2 regions of the Pseudarthrobacter sulfonivorans genome follow, and region 2 is predicted to be linked to the other one. Evidence: riboswitches for the same ligand, from Rfam matches in the RefSeq annotation. Region 2 holds a riboswitch; the other holds the start of a gene.

Region 1 (7,509 bases), 2.1 Mb from region 2:
GTGACTGCGTCCTCGCCCTGGTGCAATGCTCCGCCGGGCAATCCCCAGGTACCACCGTTATGGCTCCACAGCGCGCGGTGCTGCAGGAGAACGCCCTTGCCGGGGTCATAAGCCAGCACGCCGGCGGCACCGAACCTGCCCCAGAACTTGCCGCGGCCGCCCTCCACCCAGGCGTCACCGGGGTCCCGCGGACCGGTCCGGACCGGCGGAATTGTGAGGTTCGCGTCAGGGGACGTGGCAGCCAAGGAGTGATCCATGCCACCAGTCTGACAGGTGCCCGGTGGCCCGGACGCGCGGCCGCCCGCGGCGGGTCAGCCGGCCTGTCCCGCGTGTCCGCGTTCGACGGCGAAATCACCGCCCGGGTACATAACGGTTTCGTGTCCGTCGTCGAACCTGACCAGGTAGGGCGGATGACCTTCCTGACCACGGACTTCCACGATCACGCCGTGCCGGTCCGAAGATCCAACGGTCCTCCCCCGGACGATAATCCTGTCGCCCTGCGCTGCCTCCATGGCAATCACCTCCAAGCCCCAGAGTACGACTGACGGGGACCGGGGAACAGGGGTCAGTCGCGTTCCGCGCCGCGGTTCCCGGAAATGCGCTGCAGGTCAGGTCCCTGAGACGCGATGAGCCGGGCAGCGTGGCGCAGCGCATCGTCGGGGTCCTGGTGCCAGCGGGTGATGACGACGTCGGCGCGCTGGCGGCCGCTTTCGCCCAGTCCCTGCAGCAACGGAACCACAACGTCGGCAATCAGGGGGTCCACCAGCTCACCGGTCTGCGCGGTTCTGATGAAGCCCTCCAGCCGGGTCAGGTCAGAGTGGCGAAGGAGGGCAACCTTGGACTGCAGCAGCACCACGGCGGCGAGCCGCCTCTCATAGACCGGCCGCCTGCCGGCACCGGGCCGGCCCCAGAGGAGAGATGCCAAAGCGGTCACTTCATCGTGGCCAAGATCCTTGAACTTCCTGCCGGCGTCGCGGACGGTGCCGCGTACGGCTCCCACCGACGATCCGTAGGAGCCTAGGACACCGCCAACCCGGGCCTCCACGTCCTCCGCCCGGTACCAGGCGCCCTCATTCTGCAGGGTGGCATCGAGAAGCCGGCAGCCTCCTGCACACGCCCGTTCACAGCACCCTCCCGCTCACGGCACTTGAAGTCACGGCACTGGAGTTCACGACACCTGGGTTCATGGCGCCGCTACCGTCCCTGCCGGCCGGCCGCGGCGTGGAGGATGCAGAACGGCGTCGACGGGCGGGCTTCGAGCCGTCCCTCCGCGATGGGGTCCCCGCACACGGCGCATGTGCCGTAGGTGCCCGCCGCAATCCGCGCCAGGGCCGCGTCCACCTGGTCAAGTCCCGCAATGCTCTGTTTCAGGAGCGCCGAGGCCTGCGATAGCTCGAACGCAATGGTGGAACCCTCGGGGTCGTGTTCGTCATCCACGTTGGAATCCTGGCGTGCGGCGTTCGCCGAGGAGATGTCCGCACGGAGCGCGGGGAGCAGCTCGAGTTTCCGGGCGCGCTCTTCTTCCAGCAGGACCCGGAACCGTTCAAAATCGGGCATGGGAAAAGCCTAGTGGTTTGGGTCTCGACAAGCGCCGCCGGCGGGAGGATGCTGGCAAGCGTAAGCGCCTCAGATGCGGTCTGGCAGCCAGGGACAGAAAGCTGCCGGACACAAAACCAACAGAGAAAGTCTGTGTGTCATGCCTACAAACATCGTCACAGAACTGGCAGTCAAGTCCCACAACACACCGGATGAGAAGCGCCGGCCGGAGAAAACCGAAGTGGATGTCGTCAACCTGGGCGACTACACGGTCGGCCGGTTGACGTTCAGTCCCGGCTGGCGCTGGTCGGACTGCATCAAGCCGGTGGTCCAGACCGAGTCCTGCCAGAACAACCACGTCGGATACTGCGTTTCCGGTGCCCTCAACGTCGAGACCACCGGTGGCAACCGGATCAGCATCAGCGCCGGCGATTCGTACACCATTCCACCCGGGCATGACGCCTGGGTGGACGGCGACGAAGCCTTCGTCGGCATTGAATTCTTCAGCGCCGCGGAATTCGCCAAGCCCCCGGGAACGTGACCCGGCTGCCCTCCCCCGGCAGGTCAGTACCAGTTGTTGGCCACGGAATGGTTCCACGCGCTGCACGGTGACCCGTAGCGGTCAGCGATATACGACAGGCCCCAATTGACCTGGGTCCGGTAGCTCGTGAGCCAGTCGCTGCCAGCGCTGGCATACTTGCTGGCCGGCAGCGACTGGGCGATGCCGTAGGCGCCCGAGTACGGGTTGGTGGCGGTGGTCAGCCAGTTCGACTCCTTGGTCCACAGCGACGCCAGGCACGGAAACTGGTCCTGGCCCCAGCCGTAGGCGCCGAACTGCCCGGCTGCGTAGTTCTTGGCGCCCGCGGGGTCGTTGACAGCGCCGCCCGGAACGGAAGGCACGACGACGACGGGCGGCGGGACCGGCGTCGGGCTCGGGACTGGAGGCGGGGCGGGCACTCCCGGTACAGCAGGTGGGGCCGGAGCCGGTTTCTGTGCAGCGGCGAGGGCCGCCGCCTTGGCTGCCGCCTCCGCCTGTTGGCGTGCCTGTTCCTGCGCCGCGGCCCGCTTGGCGGCCTGCGCCGTTTCGTATGCGGCCAAGGCCACCTGGCCCTGCCGGAACTCCCCCTCCACCGCAGCGGTGGTGCCCTTGAGGGAGGCCAGCTGCGCGGTCAGTTCCTGGCCGTGCTCCTGCTGCTCCGCGATCTGCCGGGACATGGCCTGCCGGGCGGACTGGGCGGCATTGAGCTTGGTTCTGGCTTCGCCGGACAGGCGCTCGCGCTCGGCCCTGGCTGTCTGCTCCTGATCGGCCAGGGCGCGGGAAATGCGTTCGGCGGCTGCGGATTTGTTCACCAGGGCGGCAGTCTTATCGCTGACGATCTGGACGATATTCAGGCCTTGGATGCTGTTGTTCTGCACGGCGTCGAGGGCAACGAAGAAGCCCACGTTGGTGCCACCGGTCTTGTACGACTGGGCGGCAAGAGCCCCGATTTCCTTCTTGTACTGTCCTAGTTCGGCCGCGGCGCGTGCGGTCTGCGCGGTCAGTGCGTCCACAGTGGAAGTGGCGGACTGAAGCGCCGCTTCGGCCACGGCGTACTCCGCGGCGGACGTTACGGCCGCATTGCCCAGCGCCTCCGCTTCGGTCTGGAGTCCGCCCAGCAGCCCGTTGATCCTGGTGACCTCTGCCGCTTTGCCGGCCTCGCTTTGCTTGGCGTTCTCCACGTCCTGCCACGAGGGATAGCCGCCCGGCGGCGCGTCATCGGCGGCATGTGAGGGAAGCAGCGCAGCCGACCCCGCCAGGGCGACCGCCAGCAGGCCGGCGAGGGCGGGCAGCCGCATTTTTTGAACAATCCGGGACATAGTTGGTGAGCTTACCGGGCATATACGGATTACGGGGCCTGACCTGCAACATCGTTACCGATGAGGAGGGAATCCACGCTGAAACACGGGTGGATTTCACACCTACATTCCGTTACCGGAATGTGACATTGCCGATAATTGGAAGTTATGGTCGAACGGTGGCCCGGCTCAAGCCGGACCATTCCCGCCAGTATGCCGAGCCCTGCCGCTGACCGGGATCCAGTCGCTTTCCAGCTGGCAGGGACGGGGGAACCACGTTTCCACGGCTTCTTGCGAAGCCTTGGGGTTAAGTCGGTATCGCTCCGTTCCGTGCGGCGCCGCTACCGGCCGGGTATCTCCGACCCGAACCCGACAGCTCACCCCGCAGGCATGGGAGAGGCGATCAACCGTGTCCAAGAATTTCACTTCCGCACGCCACCGTGCTGTTTCTAACCGCTCAACCGTGCTTGTAGGCCTGTCTTCGACGGCCAAAGCGCGCGCCCTGACGTTCGGCCGGCCGGCCCTTGTGGCCGTTGCTGCATCCGGCCTGCTGTTCAGCGTCGGCGCCCCGGCACAGGCCGGAGTCCACGGCCCGGACAACTTCGGGAGTGTCAACGTTCAGGGCCAGGCCAGCGCACCCGCCCCGGCCGCAGTTGCCCCGGCTCCCGCCGCAGCCAACGTCCACACTGTCGTTGCAGGCGACACACTGGGCGCAATCTCCACCCAGTACGGCGTCGCACTCAACGACGTGCTGGCTGTCAACGGTCTGTCGCTGACCACCATCATCTACCCCGGCGATCAGATCCAGATCCCCGGTGCTGGCTACACCGCACCGGCACCGGCACCGGCACCCGCGGCACCCGCCGCGGCAGCACCAGCGGCTCCGGCGAACACCGGCATCCGCCTGGCCTCCACCGCCGCACCGGCGGCCCAGGCTCCGGCAGGTTCACTCGGCGCGCCCATCCTGGCCTCCGCCTATTCGCAGCTCGGAGTGCAGCAGGACTGCACCGCGATGGTGGAGAAGGCACTGCGCTCCGTTGGCAAGAGCGTCGGAGACCTCGCACCCGGCCAGTTCTACCAGTACGGCACCGTGGTGGGCACTCCGGCCGCCGGTGACTTGGTCATCACGGCCGGCCACGTCGGCGTCTACGCCGGCAACGGCCAGGTAGTCAGTGGCGGGGTGGACGGTTACAAAACCGAAGTGCACTCCATCAGCTGGCTCGCCGGAGCGTCCTTCGTCCGCGTAGCGTGATCCGACCATGCTCGACGGCGGCGGGCGGCACCCGGCCGCGCGCCGCCGTCGTCCATCCCTGGTGTTCGCTCAGGTCCCGCAGAAGGTCCGGTAGCTCCCGAAGTCTTCAGGGGCGGGGCCGGCGTAGCGTTCCAGCCCGGGGCGCTGCGTGTACGGATCGGCCAGGACGTCCACCAACCGGTTGAATGGGTCCAGGTCGCCCGCAATAGCAGCATCCAGAGCCTCTTCAACCAGGTGGTTCCTGGGGATGTAGACGGGGTTGACCCGGTCCATCAGGTCCGCGTCCGGCGCCAGGGCCAGCCACCGTGCGGCCCAGGCGTCGAAGGCGCCCGGGTCCGCAAACATGGACCGCGCAGTTTCCGGGGTGCCGCGGGCCGCCGAGCCGAGGCGCCGGAAGAAGGAGGTGTAATCCACCTGGCCTTCCTGGAGCAGCGCCAGCACGCCGTCCACCAGGGGCGACGCGACGTCGTCGTGCGTGTCCGGGAGCAGCCCAAGCTTGGACTTCATGCCGGCTGACCAGGCAGCGCTGTACAGCGTGCGGAAGGCGCCGAGGGATTCCACGGCGAGCGCCACGGCCTGGTCCTGGTCTTCATGGAGCAGGGGCAGGAGTGCTTCGGCGAGCCGGGTGAGGTTCCACTCGGCAATGACCGGCTGGTTGGCGTAGGCGTAGCGTCCGTCCGCGTCGATGGAGCTGTAGACCGCGCCGCGGTTGAAGGCGTCCATAAACGCGCAGGGACCGTAGTCGATGGTCTCGCCGGAGATGGCCATGTTGTCGGTGTTCATCACGCCATGGACGAAGCCCACCAGCATCCATTGCGCCACCAGGGACGCCTGCGCGGCTATGACCGCCTCGAAGAACGCGAGATAGGGCTTGCCGGCGAGCGCCGCGTCCGGGTAATGGCGGCTGATGGCATGATCGGCCAGACGGCGCAGAAGGTCCGTCTCGCCGTTGACGCGGGCCAACTGGAAGCTGCCGACGCGCAGGTGGCTGCTCGCCACCCGGGTGAGCACGGCACCGGGCAGCATGGTTTCGCGGCGGACGGGTCGGCCCGTGGCCACCACGGCGAGGGACCTCGTGGTGGGGATGCCCATGGCATGCATGGCTTCGCTGACGATGTACTCGCGCAGCATGGGACCGACGGCGGCGAGACCGTCACCTGCGCGGGCGAACGGTGTCCGGCCGGAGCCCTTGAGGTGGATGTCCCGAAGCTGCCCGTGGATGTCCGTGACCTCACCCAGCAGGAGGGCCCGCCCGTCGCCGAGCAGCGGTGAGTAGCCGCCGAACTGGTGGCCGGCATAGGCCTGGGCCACCGGTGTGGCACCTTCAGGAATCTGGTTGCCGATGAGCAGCCGCGTCCCCTCGGGCGTCCGCAGCGAGGACGGGTCCAAGCCCAGCTCGGTGGCCAACGGCTCGTTCAGGACCAGCAGCTGCGGGTCAGGTGCTTCTTCCGCCTGCCAGGGAACCGCCAGCTCCTCGAGTTCCCGGGCGAATTGCCCGCCGAAGGTGAGCGTTAATGGGATTGCGGTGCTCATGTTTCAAGACTACCCGCGGCCGCGGGTGAGTGCCCCGCCCTCCCAGCTAAGTAGCGCTATCTGTCGTTCTGGAGGATCAAAACGTCAGATGGCGCTACTCAGATCCGACGTACTGGCGTCACCCCTCAGACGTGCTGTCCGAACCAGGCGAGGGTGTCGTTCCAGGCAGCCGTGGCCTGGGTTTCGTTGTAGCGCTCGCCGGTGTCGTTGTGGAAGGCATGGTCCACGCCGGGGTAAACGGTGAGCTGGTGCGTCACCGTGGTGGCGTCCAGGGCATCGCGGAGGCCCGGCATCGCGCCGGTGATCCGCGCGTCGCGTTCGGCATATACCCCGAACACCGCGGCCTTGATGGCCGGCACCTTGTTCAGGTCCGGCGCCGGACCATAGAACGCCGCAGTGGCCTTCAGCCCGGCCAGCTCGGTTGCCGCCTGCCAGGTAATGCCGCCGCCGAAACAGTACCCGTTCATGGCGATGCGTCCGGAGTCCACGAAGTCCTGGCCCTGAAGGTAGTCAAAGGCCGCGGCGAAGTCAGCAACATGGCGTGGGGCCCCGGCGCTGGTCAGTGCACCGGAGACGGCGTCGGAATCAAGGCTGGCGGTGCCGCCTTCCCTGCTCAGCAGGTCAAGGGCCAACGCCGCATACCCGGCCTTGGCAAAGCGCCGGGCAACGTCCTGGATGTGCGGGGTCAGTCCGCGGTTCTCGTGGCAGACCAGCACCGCCGGGCCGGCTGCACCGGATTCGGGCCGGGCGAGGTAACCACTGATATCGGTTCCGTCTGCAGGGAACAGCACGGTCGCCGTCGTAAGCCCCGCGGCGCCCTCCGGGACGGAGAGCGGACTCTTGGCCCCCGGCACTGCCCCGGCAGCCGCGGTGCCGGTGCCGGCCGTCGACGATGACGGGGTGGGCGTGGGCATGGGGTCGGTGCTGCGTGGGACTTCCTCGGGTGTGCATCCCACGAGCAGCATCGCGCCAGACGCCGCCGCCATGCTTCCCATGATGAATGCGACCCGGCGGGTGAAAGTGCGGTGGGTCATTGCGCCGGCACGGTAGTCGTCGAAGAATTCCTCGATCAGGTACCGCTCAAACTTTCCAAGCTGGACCATGGCTGGCCTCCTCGAGTGAGGCTCATATCCTTCTCCGATAATGGCGGTCCTGCAAGGGGTCCCATGCGCCCGGTCAGAACTGCTCGGCCGGGATGGAAAACCCTAGGTCCAGAAGTCCGCGGCCTGCCTGCTCCAGAATCGGATCCATGGTCAGCGAGGCGTGGTTGAGCAGTACGTTGACATCGCGCTGGATCCGCTGGAGCGGGTGCGTCAGCCGGTGCACACTCCCGCCGGATCCCGTCAGGATGA
Region 2 (7,509 bases):
CTGGACTGGCGGCGCCACGGTCAAGCAGTCGCAATGGTTCACCGGGTTCACCCTGGCCCACACGAAGGCAGCGTTGGCCGCCACTGGGGCGGTGGAGGTTCCCACCGCCAACGGTGAGGTGCTGTGGATGATGCCCGACGACGTCGGGCGGCTTGCGTCGTTCGAGGCGCCGGCGGAGGAACAGATTCAGCTGCTGGCCGGCACGGATTCGTTGGTCCTGCTCCGCAGGAACTCGGGGGATCTGTTTGCCGAGCAGGACAAGGGTAAGCAGGTCCTGGGGTCCACGTTGGCGTTGCAGGCTGACCTGCCGGATCATCCCATCTTCGACCGCGGCCGGATCATCGGGCTGTGGCAATACGATCCCGGGAAATCACGGATTGCCTATTGGCTCTTTGACGGGGCCACACCCGCAGTATCCCGGCGCATCGCCGAGGTAGAGGCCTGGATCCGGGACGAGCTGGGGGACTTCCGCTCGTTCAGCCTGGACTCGCCGGCCTCGCGCCAGGACAGGATCGACGCCCTGGATGCCGCAGGCTGAGAGTCGTGCAGGCAGGTGAGAGCGCTACAGCAGGCCCGAGACGAATTGCAGCCCCCTACGACCCGTCACAGCACGACCCGTCACAGCTGGCTGCGGTGCACTGCGAAGAAGTCCCTGAGGATCGCTCCGCACTCCTCTTCCCTGACCCCGCCGTACACCTCAACCCAGTGGTTGAGCCGGCGCTCGCGGAGGATATCGAATACCGAGCCCGCCGCTCCGGCTTTCTCATCCCAGGCACCGAAGACCACGCGGGGAATCCTGGCCAGGACCACCGCGCCGGCGCACATGGCGCACGGCTCCAGAGTCACCACGAGCGTGCAGTCGGCCAGCCGCCAGCCGTCCCCGGTGCCGCCGTCGAGCTTGGACAAGGCACGCAACCGGTCAGCCGCCTGCCGGATGGCCACCACCTCCGCGTGGGCAGTCGGGTCTCCCAGCTCTTCCCGCTGGTTCCGTCCGGAACCCAGCACGGCGCCGTCGGGCCCAATTACTACCGCGCCGATGGGCACGTCCTCGGTGGCCAGCGCGCGCCGGGCTTCGTCCAGGGCAAGACCCATCCATTCGAGGTGGTTCTTTTCTGCGGCGACCATGGCTCAATGATAGTTTCGAAGGATATCCAGCCTACAAAGCATTGACGCCGGGGAGGCATCGTGGACAGATTCATGGACCGTCTGGGCCAATGGTTCAAACCATATGCCGCGCTGTGGATCACGATGCTGGTGGGGGGAGCACTGGTGATGACCATGGCACTGCTGGGCGCCGAGGTTTATAACAACGTGGTGGACGAAGAGGGACTGGCCGCCCTGGACCTGCCCGCGCTGGAACTGTCCCAGGAATTGCGTAGCCCCGCGCTGTCCGCCGGAGTAACGGCATTTACCAACATCGGCGGGGGCATCGGCATGCCCATTCTGGCGAGCATCCTGACGGCCTGGCTCACGTTCCTGAGCCGGACTTGGCGGCCCATCATCCTGGTGGGCGGCGCAGCGGCCGTCTCCACACTGGCAACGACGGTGGGCAAGCGGCTGGTGGGCCGCACCCGCCCGGACCATTCCGAAGCGGTCCCGCCGTACGAGACTTCGCCGTCCTTCCCCAGCGGCCACACCCTGAACACGACGGTGGTGATCGGTGTCCTGGTGTACGTGATGTGCCTTCAGTTCGAGATGCTGTGGGCGCGCATCACGGCCATCACCGCCGGGGTGATCTTCTTCATCGCGATGGGCCTGAGCAGGGTGTTCCTGGGCCACCACTGGCTGACGGATGTGATGGCCGGCTGGTTCCTTGGCCTTGCCTGGGTGGGAATGGTGATCCTGGCGCACCGGCTGTTCCACGTGCTGCGGAAACGGGAGCACGCGGGCCCGGCCCCCACGTTCGAACACCCCGCCCTGCGGGACGATCCGTCGAGCTGATTCCCGGCCGGACGCTGCCCGCGCGGGTGATAGTTTTGACGCATGCGCACTCTCGTTGTGGACCACCCGCTGGTCGCCCATAAGCTCACCGTCCTGCGGGACAAGAACACTCCGTCACCGGTCTTCCGGCAGCTGACGGAAGAGCTGGTGACCCTACTGGCCTACGAAGCCACCCGTGAGGTCCGCACCCAGCCGGTCACCATCGAGACGCCGGTCAGCACCACAGTGGGCACCGCTTTCACCAAGCCCACGCCTCTGGTGGTTCCCATCCTGCGCGCCGGGCTCGGCATGCTCGAGGGCATGACCAAGCTGGTCCCCACCGCTGAGGTGGGCTTCCTGGGCATGGCCCGCGATGAGGAAACCCTGGACATCATCACCTACGCGGAGCGGCTCCCGGAGAACCTGACGGACCGGCAGATCTTTGTGCTGGATCCGATGCTTGCCACCGGCGGAACCCTGCGCGAAGCCATCAAGTTCCTGTTCAAGCGCGGAGCCTCCGACGTCACGTGCATTTGCCTCCTGGCCGCGCCGGAAGGCCTGGCCAAGCTCGAAGAGGAACTGGCCGAGGCCAACGTCACCATCGTGCTGGCCTCCATTGACGAACGGCTCGACGAGAAGTCCTACATCGTTCCCGGGCTGGGCGACGCCGGAGACCGCCTGTACGGCATCGCCGGCTAGGACGGGGCTGCTCAAGGATTCAAGTCTTCCGCTTTCCTGCCGCCGCCGTTAGCCTGTGGCGCATGGACTGGAAACTTGAACTCGTTTTTGTGCCCGTATCCGACGTTGACCGCGCCAAGGATTTCTACGTCAACAAAGTTGGATTCAACCCGGATTTCGACGAGCGGCCCATGGATGGCATCCGCTTCGTCCAGCTGACCCCGCCGGGATCCGCCTGCTCCATCTGTATTGGCGAGGGCCTCAATGACGCCCCTCCGGGTACGGCCCCAAGCCTGCAGATGGTGGTCAGCGACATCCAGGCTGCCCACGACCACCTCAAGGGCAACGGTGTGGAGGTCAGCGACATAGACATCCAGGCCTGGGGGCACTTCGTCTATTTCGCGGATCCCGACGGAAACAAGTGGGCGGTGCAGTACATCCCGGGCCGTGACGCCTAAGGGCGCGGCGCCTGGGGTCGCGACGGCTAAGGCAAAATAGGCAGCATGAACATCCCCACACCTGCCGCCACACGAGCACCTGCCGCCACACGAACACTGACCTGCCGGGCCGTTCTTTTCGATATGGACGGCACACTGGTGGACTCCACGGCAGTAGTGGAGGAGGTCTGGGGAGAATTCGCGGCCCGGTACGGCCTGGACATCGCCGAAATCCTGCGCACTTCGCACGGCGTCCAGGCTGCCGATACCGTACGCCGGTTCGCGCCGGAGGGAGCCGACGTCGTAGCGCTCACTGCGGAACTGGGCGCCATGGAACGGGTGCGGACAGCCGGTATCATCGCGTTGCCGGGGGCTGCCGACCTGCTTCGCAGCCTCCCGGCCCAGGCAGTGGCGCTGGTGACTTCAGCGGACAGGACCCTGGCGGACATCCGCATGGACGCTGCCGGGCTGGACATGCCGGCCACGGCCGTGACGGCGGACCTGGTCACACGGGGCAAGCCGCACCCGGAAGGCTATCTGATGGCCGCCGGTCTGCTGGGCGTCAATCCGGAGGACGCCGTGGTGTTCGAGGATGCGCCCGCCGGAATCGCGGCAGGCGTTGCCGCCGGTATCCGGACGGTGGCCGTGGGTCCCAATGCGGGCGAGCTGCCGGCAGGCGTGCTGCATATCGCGGATTACCGTGCCGTGACCGCCTCCGTGGAAACGGACGCCGCGGGACGGCAGCTCATTTCTTTCCGGCTTTGACGCCGGCGGATCGCTTTCGTGATCCGCCGGCGCAGCTCAGCGACGCCAGCCGCCGGCGCCGCTCAGTCGGCCTAGTACCAGTTGTGCGACAAGTGGAAGTTCAGCGCGCCGCACGGTGACTGGTAGCGCTCCTGGATGTAGTTCAGGCCCCAGTTGATCTGCGTGCGGTAGTTGGTGACGTAGTCCGCGCCGGCGCTCGCCATCTTCTCAGCGGGCAATGACTGGACGATGCCGTACGCGCCGCTGCTGGCGTTGGTGGCCGTGGTGGTCCAGTCGGATTCCTTGGTCCACAGCGTCTGCAGGCACTGCATCTGGTCAGCGGACCAGCCGTAGGTTGCCAGCTGCCCCGCCGCGTACGCCTGGGCTCCTGCGGGATCGTTGACGGCCACAACAGGGGCAGGCTCGGGGGCCGGAGCAGGAGCGGCAGCGGGTTCCGGTGCCGGGGCAGGTGCCGGATCGGCGGCCTGGGGCGCGACGTTGATTTCAGCCGGAGCCGCTTCCGGAGTGGCCGGGGCCTGGATCTCAGCCGCTTCGAAGCTGAGCTTCGACTGGGCGTTCTCTTCTTCGGCGGCCTGGTTGGCGCTGGCCGCAAGCGAGGCCGACTCGGAAGCGTGTGCTGCGGCGCTTACACCGACCAACAGGGCGCACGCGGTGGCGAACACCGCGACGCGCTTGCCCACGGAGGGAATCCGGGCGGCCTTGGAAAGTGGGGACATAGCTGCGCCGAAGCGGGTCTGCTTGCGGTGGCTATCGGACTTGTTGTCGCCCTGCGGGCGCGGTTCTACCTTGAATTCAGACATGATGGATCGCCTCTCACACCTGCGGAGTTAGCTGTCGGGTTCGGATGAGGGCATCCGGCCACACGGCACAATCACGTGTTGGCTTAACCCCAAAGGGCACTTGGTGCCCGGGACGGTGGGTCCCCCGCCTCTGCCTCTGAAAACGGAATCCGGGAAGCGGCAGAGCTTGGCGTCATCCGGATATGCGGCCCAAACGGGAACCACACCTCATCGACGCTACAGGAGCTGGAAGCTTAAGTCACATTTTGGTAACAGGAATCACGACGACGGTGTGTCGCCTTGCTGGGCTCGGGTGTCAGTGGGTCGCGCCAGCGCGCCGGCAGGGAAGAGTAACGCGAACTCCGTCCGTCCGGCCCGCGATGTCACTTCCACGCTCCCGCCGTGGGCCTCCATGATCGACTGGACAATGGACAGGCCCAAGCCGCTAGTGCCTTCGGACGCCCCGGCGCCCGAGGCCGGCGCCGTACCCTTGCGCGCCGCGTCTGCGCGGGCAAACCGGGAGAAAACGTGGTCAACGAATTCCGCAGGGATGCCCCCGCCGTCGTCCGTTACCGTCACCGCTGCGCCGCCATTGGCAGACTTCGTGACAGCGGTGACCACCGTGGTCCCCGGTGGCGTGTGCTTGCGCGCATTGGAGAGCAGGTTGACAAGCACCTGACGCAGTTGGGACCCATCACCCGTGACGGCGAGCGGCTCGTCAGGCAGTTCAAGGCGCCAGTGGTGGTCCGGGGCGATGACCTTCTCGTCACTGACGGTTTCGATCACGAGTTGTGTGAGGTCTACTTCGCTGAGCTTCAGGGGCTGGCCCTCATCGAGCCGGGCAAGCAGGAGCAGATCCTCCACCAGGGTGGTCATGCGTTCGGACTGGCTTTGGACCCGGGCCAGGGATTTCCGGCCGTCCGGCGTGAAGTCCTCGGTCATCCGCATCAGCTCCGTGTACCCGCGGATGGCGGTCAGCGGGGTGCGCAGCTCATGGGAAGCGTCGGCAACAAACTGCCGCACCTTGGTCTCGCTCCGCTGCCGCGCCTCGAGTGCGTTGGCGACGTTGTCCAGCATCAGATTGAGGGCGTGCCCTACGCTGCCCACTTCGGTTCCGGGATTGGAGTTCGACGGCGGGACGCGCACCGCGAGTGCCACCTCGCCCGCGTCCAGAGGGAGCCGGGCCACCCGGGTTGCAACCTCGGAAAGCTGCTCCAGAGGCTTCATGGTGCGCCGGATCAGCACGGTTCCCGCCAGTCCGATCAGCGCCAGGCCGCCCAAGGAGACAAACACAAAGGTCCACACAAGCGATGCCAGCGTGCTCTCCTTCGCGGCGAGCGGAAGGCCCGTGACAAGGACATCGCCGTAGCCGGTTTGCACGGCCACAATCCGGTAATCCCCGTTGGACAGCGAGCGGTTCACGGGAAGGCCGTACTGCGTCAGCGCCAGCAGGGTCTGCTTGTCCTCGGCGTCGAGGGCCAGGCGCGTGGTGTCCGAGTCCAGGAAACCGCCACTGGGGATCTGGCCGTCCAGGATCCGCGCATTCAGCGTTCCGACACTCTGCCCGCGGGAGTCAAGCGGGTCCGGCCTGCCGTTGAATCCGCCCAGGGGCGGGCGGCCCGGATCGTTCGAGCGTTTGGCGGCCTGGCTCAGCTGTTGATCCAGTTGCCCGGTGAGAAAGGAATCCATGGACGCGTAACTGAACAGCCCCACGGCGCCGCAGATGGCCACCAGCAGGGCCATGGCCAACAGGATCAGGCGCGTGCGCAGATGCCAGGTGTCCGGTTTCAGCCAGCTCCGGGCTGGTGCTGGGGTTGCTCGCGGCGAGGACATGGAGCTGCTACTCAGCCGGCTTGATGACGTAGCCGGCGCCCCGCACGGTATGGATCATGGGCGGGTGCACTGCATCCACTTTCTTGCGCAGGTAGGAGATGTAGAGCTCCACAATGTTGGCCTGGCCGCCGAAGTCATAGTTCCAGACGCGGTCCAGGATCTGGGCTTTGCTGATGACGCGTTTGGGGTTCTCCATGAGGTACCGGAGCAGCTCGAACTGGGTGGCGGTGAGCTGGAGGGCGTCGCCCGCACGGGTCACTTCGCGGGTGTCGATGTTGAGGATAAGATCGCCCACCACAAGTTCGGCAGTGTCCATCGCGGCAACGCCGGAGCGCTGGACCAGGCGGTGCAGCCGCAGCAGGACCTCTTCCATGCTGAACGGCTTGGTCACGTAGTCGTCCCCGCCGGCCGCCAGGCCCACGATCCTGTCCTGGACAGCGTCCTTGGCAGTCAGGAAAAGCGCAGGTACCTCGGGCGCGAAGGCGCGGATCCTGCCCAGCAGCTCAACGCCGTCGAACCCTGGCAGCATCACGTCCAGTACCAGGACGTCCGGGCGGAACTCCTTGGCAAGCTTGACGGCCTCCGGGCCGTCCGAAGCCACGGCAACAGACCAGCCGGCCATGCGCAGCCCCATGCTCATGAGCTCGGAAAGGCTGGGTTCGTCGTCAACCACCAGGGCGCGGATGGGGGAGCCGTCCGGGTGGGTCAGTTGGGGAAGGTTGTTGGTCATGGAGTGCGAAGTGGCCATGGGACAACTCTCCGATCATTCGGTTAGCCCGCGCTATGGGGTTCCTGTGCGCACGCTGTGAATCCCAGCCTAGCGAGCTGGATGGGCGATCTGGGCGGCCGGGCGGGACGCCGATAATCCTCAGGCGGCCGCCTTCTCCGCTGGACAGGCGGCAAAACCCAGCAGGGAATCTTGGCAAGTAATTGGCCGGTGAATTTGAAGGTCTTGGTATGGCGAAAGGGCGAACATTGTTCGCCGGAGAGGGCCATTTACGCACCCTTGGCGGACAACAACTCCTATTTTGCCGCCAAATCAGAATGGTGATCTGTAACACAAATCCGCATTTTGTCTCAGTATGCGGAACGTTGCA

Evidence for each region. Region 2 has a riboswitch for cyclic di-AMP ahead of AU252_RS06855 (hypothetical protein). Riboswitches for the same ligand answer to the same signal wherever they lie in the genome.
Region 1: another riboswitch for cyclic di-AMP. It lies ahead of AU252_RS20640 (C40 family peptidase); the one in region 2 lies ahead of AU252_RS06855 (hypothetical protein).

What each region holds. Positions count from the first base shown of each region.
Region 1 is NZ_CP013747.1:4,536,803-4,544,311, reverse strand. Features, by position in the region: gene AU252_RS20670 (NUDIX domain-containing protein) at 1-257, opposite strand, end outside; gene AU252_RS20665 (DUF1918 domain-containing protein) at 312-512, opposite strand; gene AU252_RS20660 (DNA alkylation repair protein) at 566-1,000, opposite strand; gene AU252_RS20655 (TraR/DksA family transcriptional regulator) at 1,195-1,557, opposite strand; gene AU252_RS20650 (cupin domain-containing protein) at 1,697-2,077, shown strand; gene AU252_RS20645 (hypothetical protein) at 2,101-3,393, opposite strand; cyclic di-AMP (ydaO/yuaA leader) riboswitch at 3,608-3,778, shown strand; gene AU252_RS20640 (C40 family peptidase) at 3,782-4,624, shown strand; gene AU252_RS20635 (protein adenylyltransferase SelO) at 4,694-6,157, opposite strand; gene AU252_RS20630 (dienelactone hydrolase family protein) at 6,283-7,260, opposite strand; gene ribA (GTP cyclohydrolase II RibA) at 7,334-7,509, opposite strand, start outside.
Region 2 is NZ_CP013747.1:1,565,999-1,573,507, reverse strand. Features, by position in the region: gene AU252_RS06885 (DNA glycosylase AlkZ-like family protein) at 1-538, shown strand, start outside; gene tadA (tRNA adenosine(34) deaminase TadA) at 619-1,125, opposite strand; gene AU252_RS06875 (phosphatase PAP2 family protein) at 1,198-1,941, shown strand; gene upp (uracil phosphoribosyltransferase) at 1,984-2,619, shown strand; gene AU252_RS06865 (VOC family protein) at 2,682-3,056, shown strand; gene AU252_RS06860 (HAD-IA family hydrolase) at 3,102-3,800, shown strand; gene AU252_RS06855 (hypothetical protein) at 3,872-4,600, opposite strand; cyclic di-AMP (ydaO/yuaA leader) riboswitch at 4,606-4,758, opposite strand; gene AU252_RS06850 (sensor histidine kinase) at 4,859-6,412, opposite strand; gene AU252_RS06845 (response regulator transcription factor) at 6,420-7,160, opposite strand; gene AU252_RS23805 (hypothetical protein) at 7,452-7,509, opposite strand, start outside.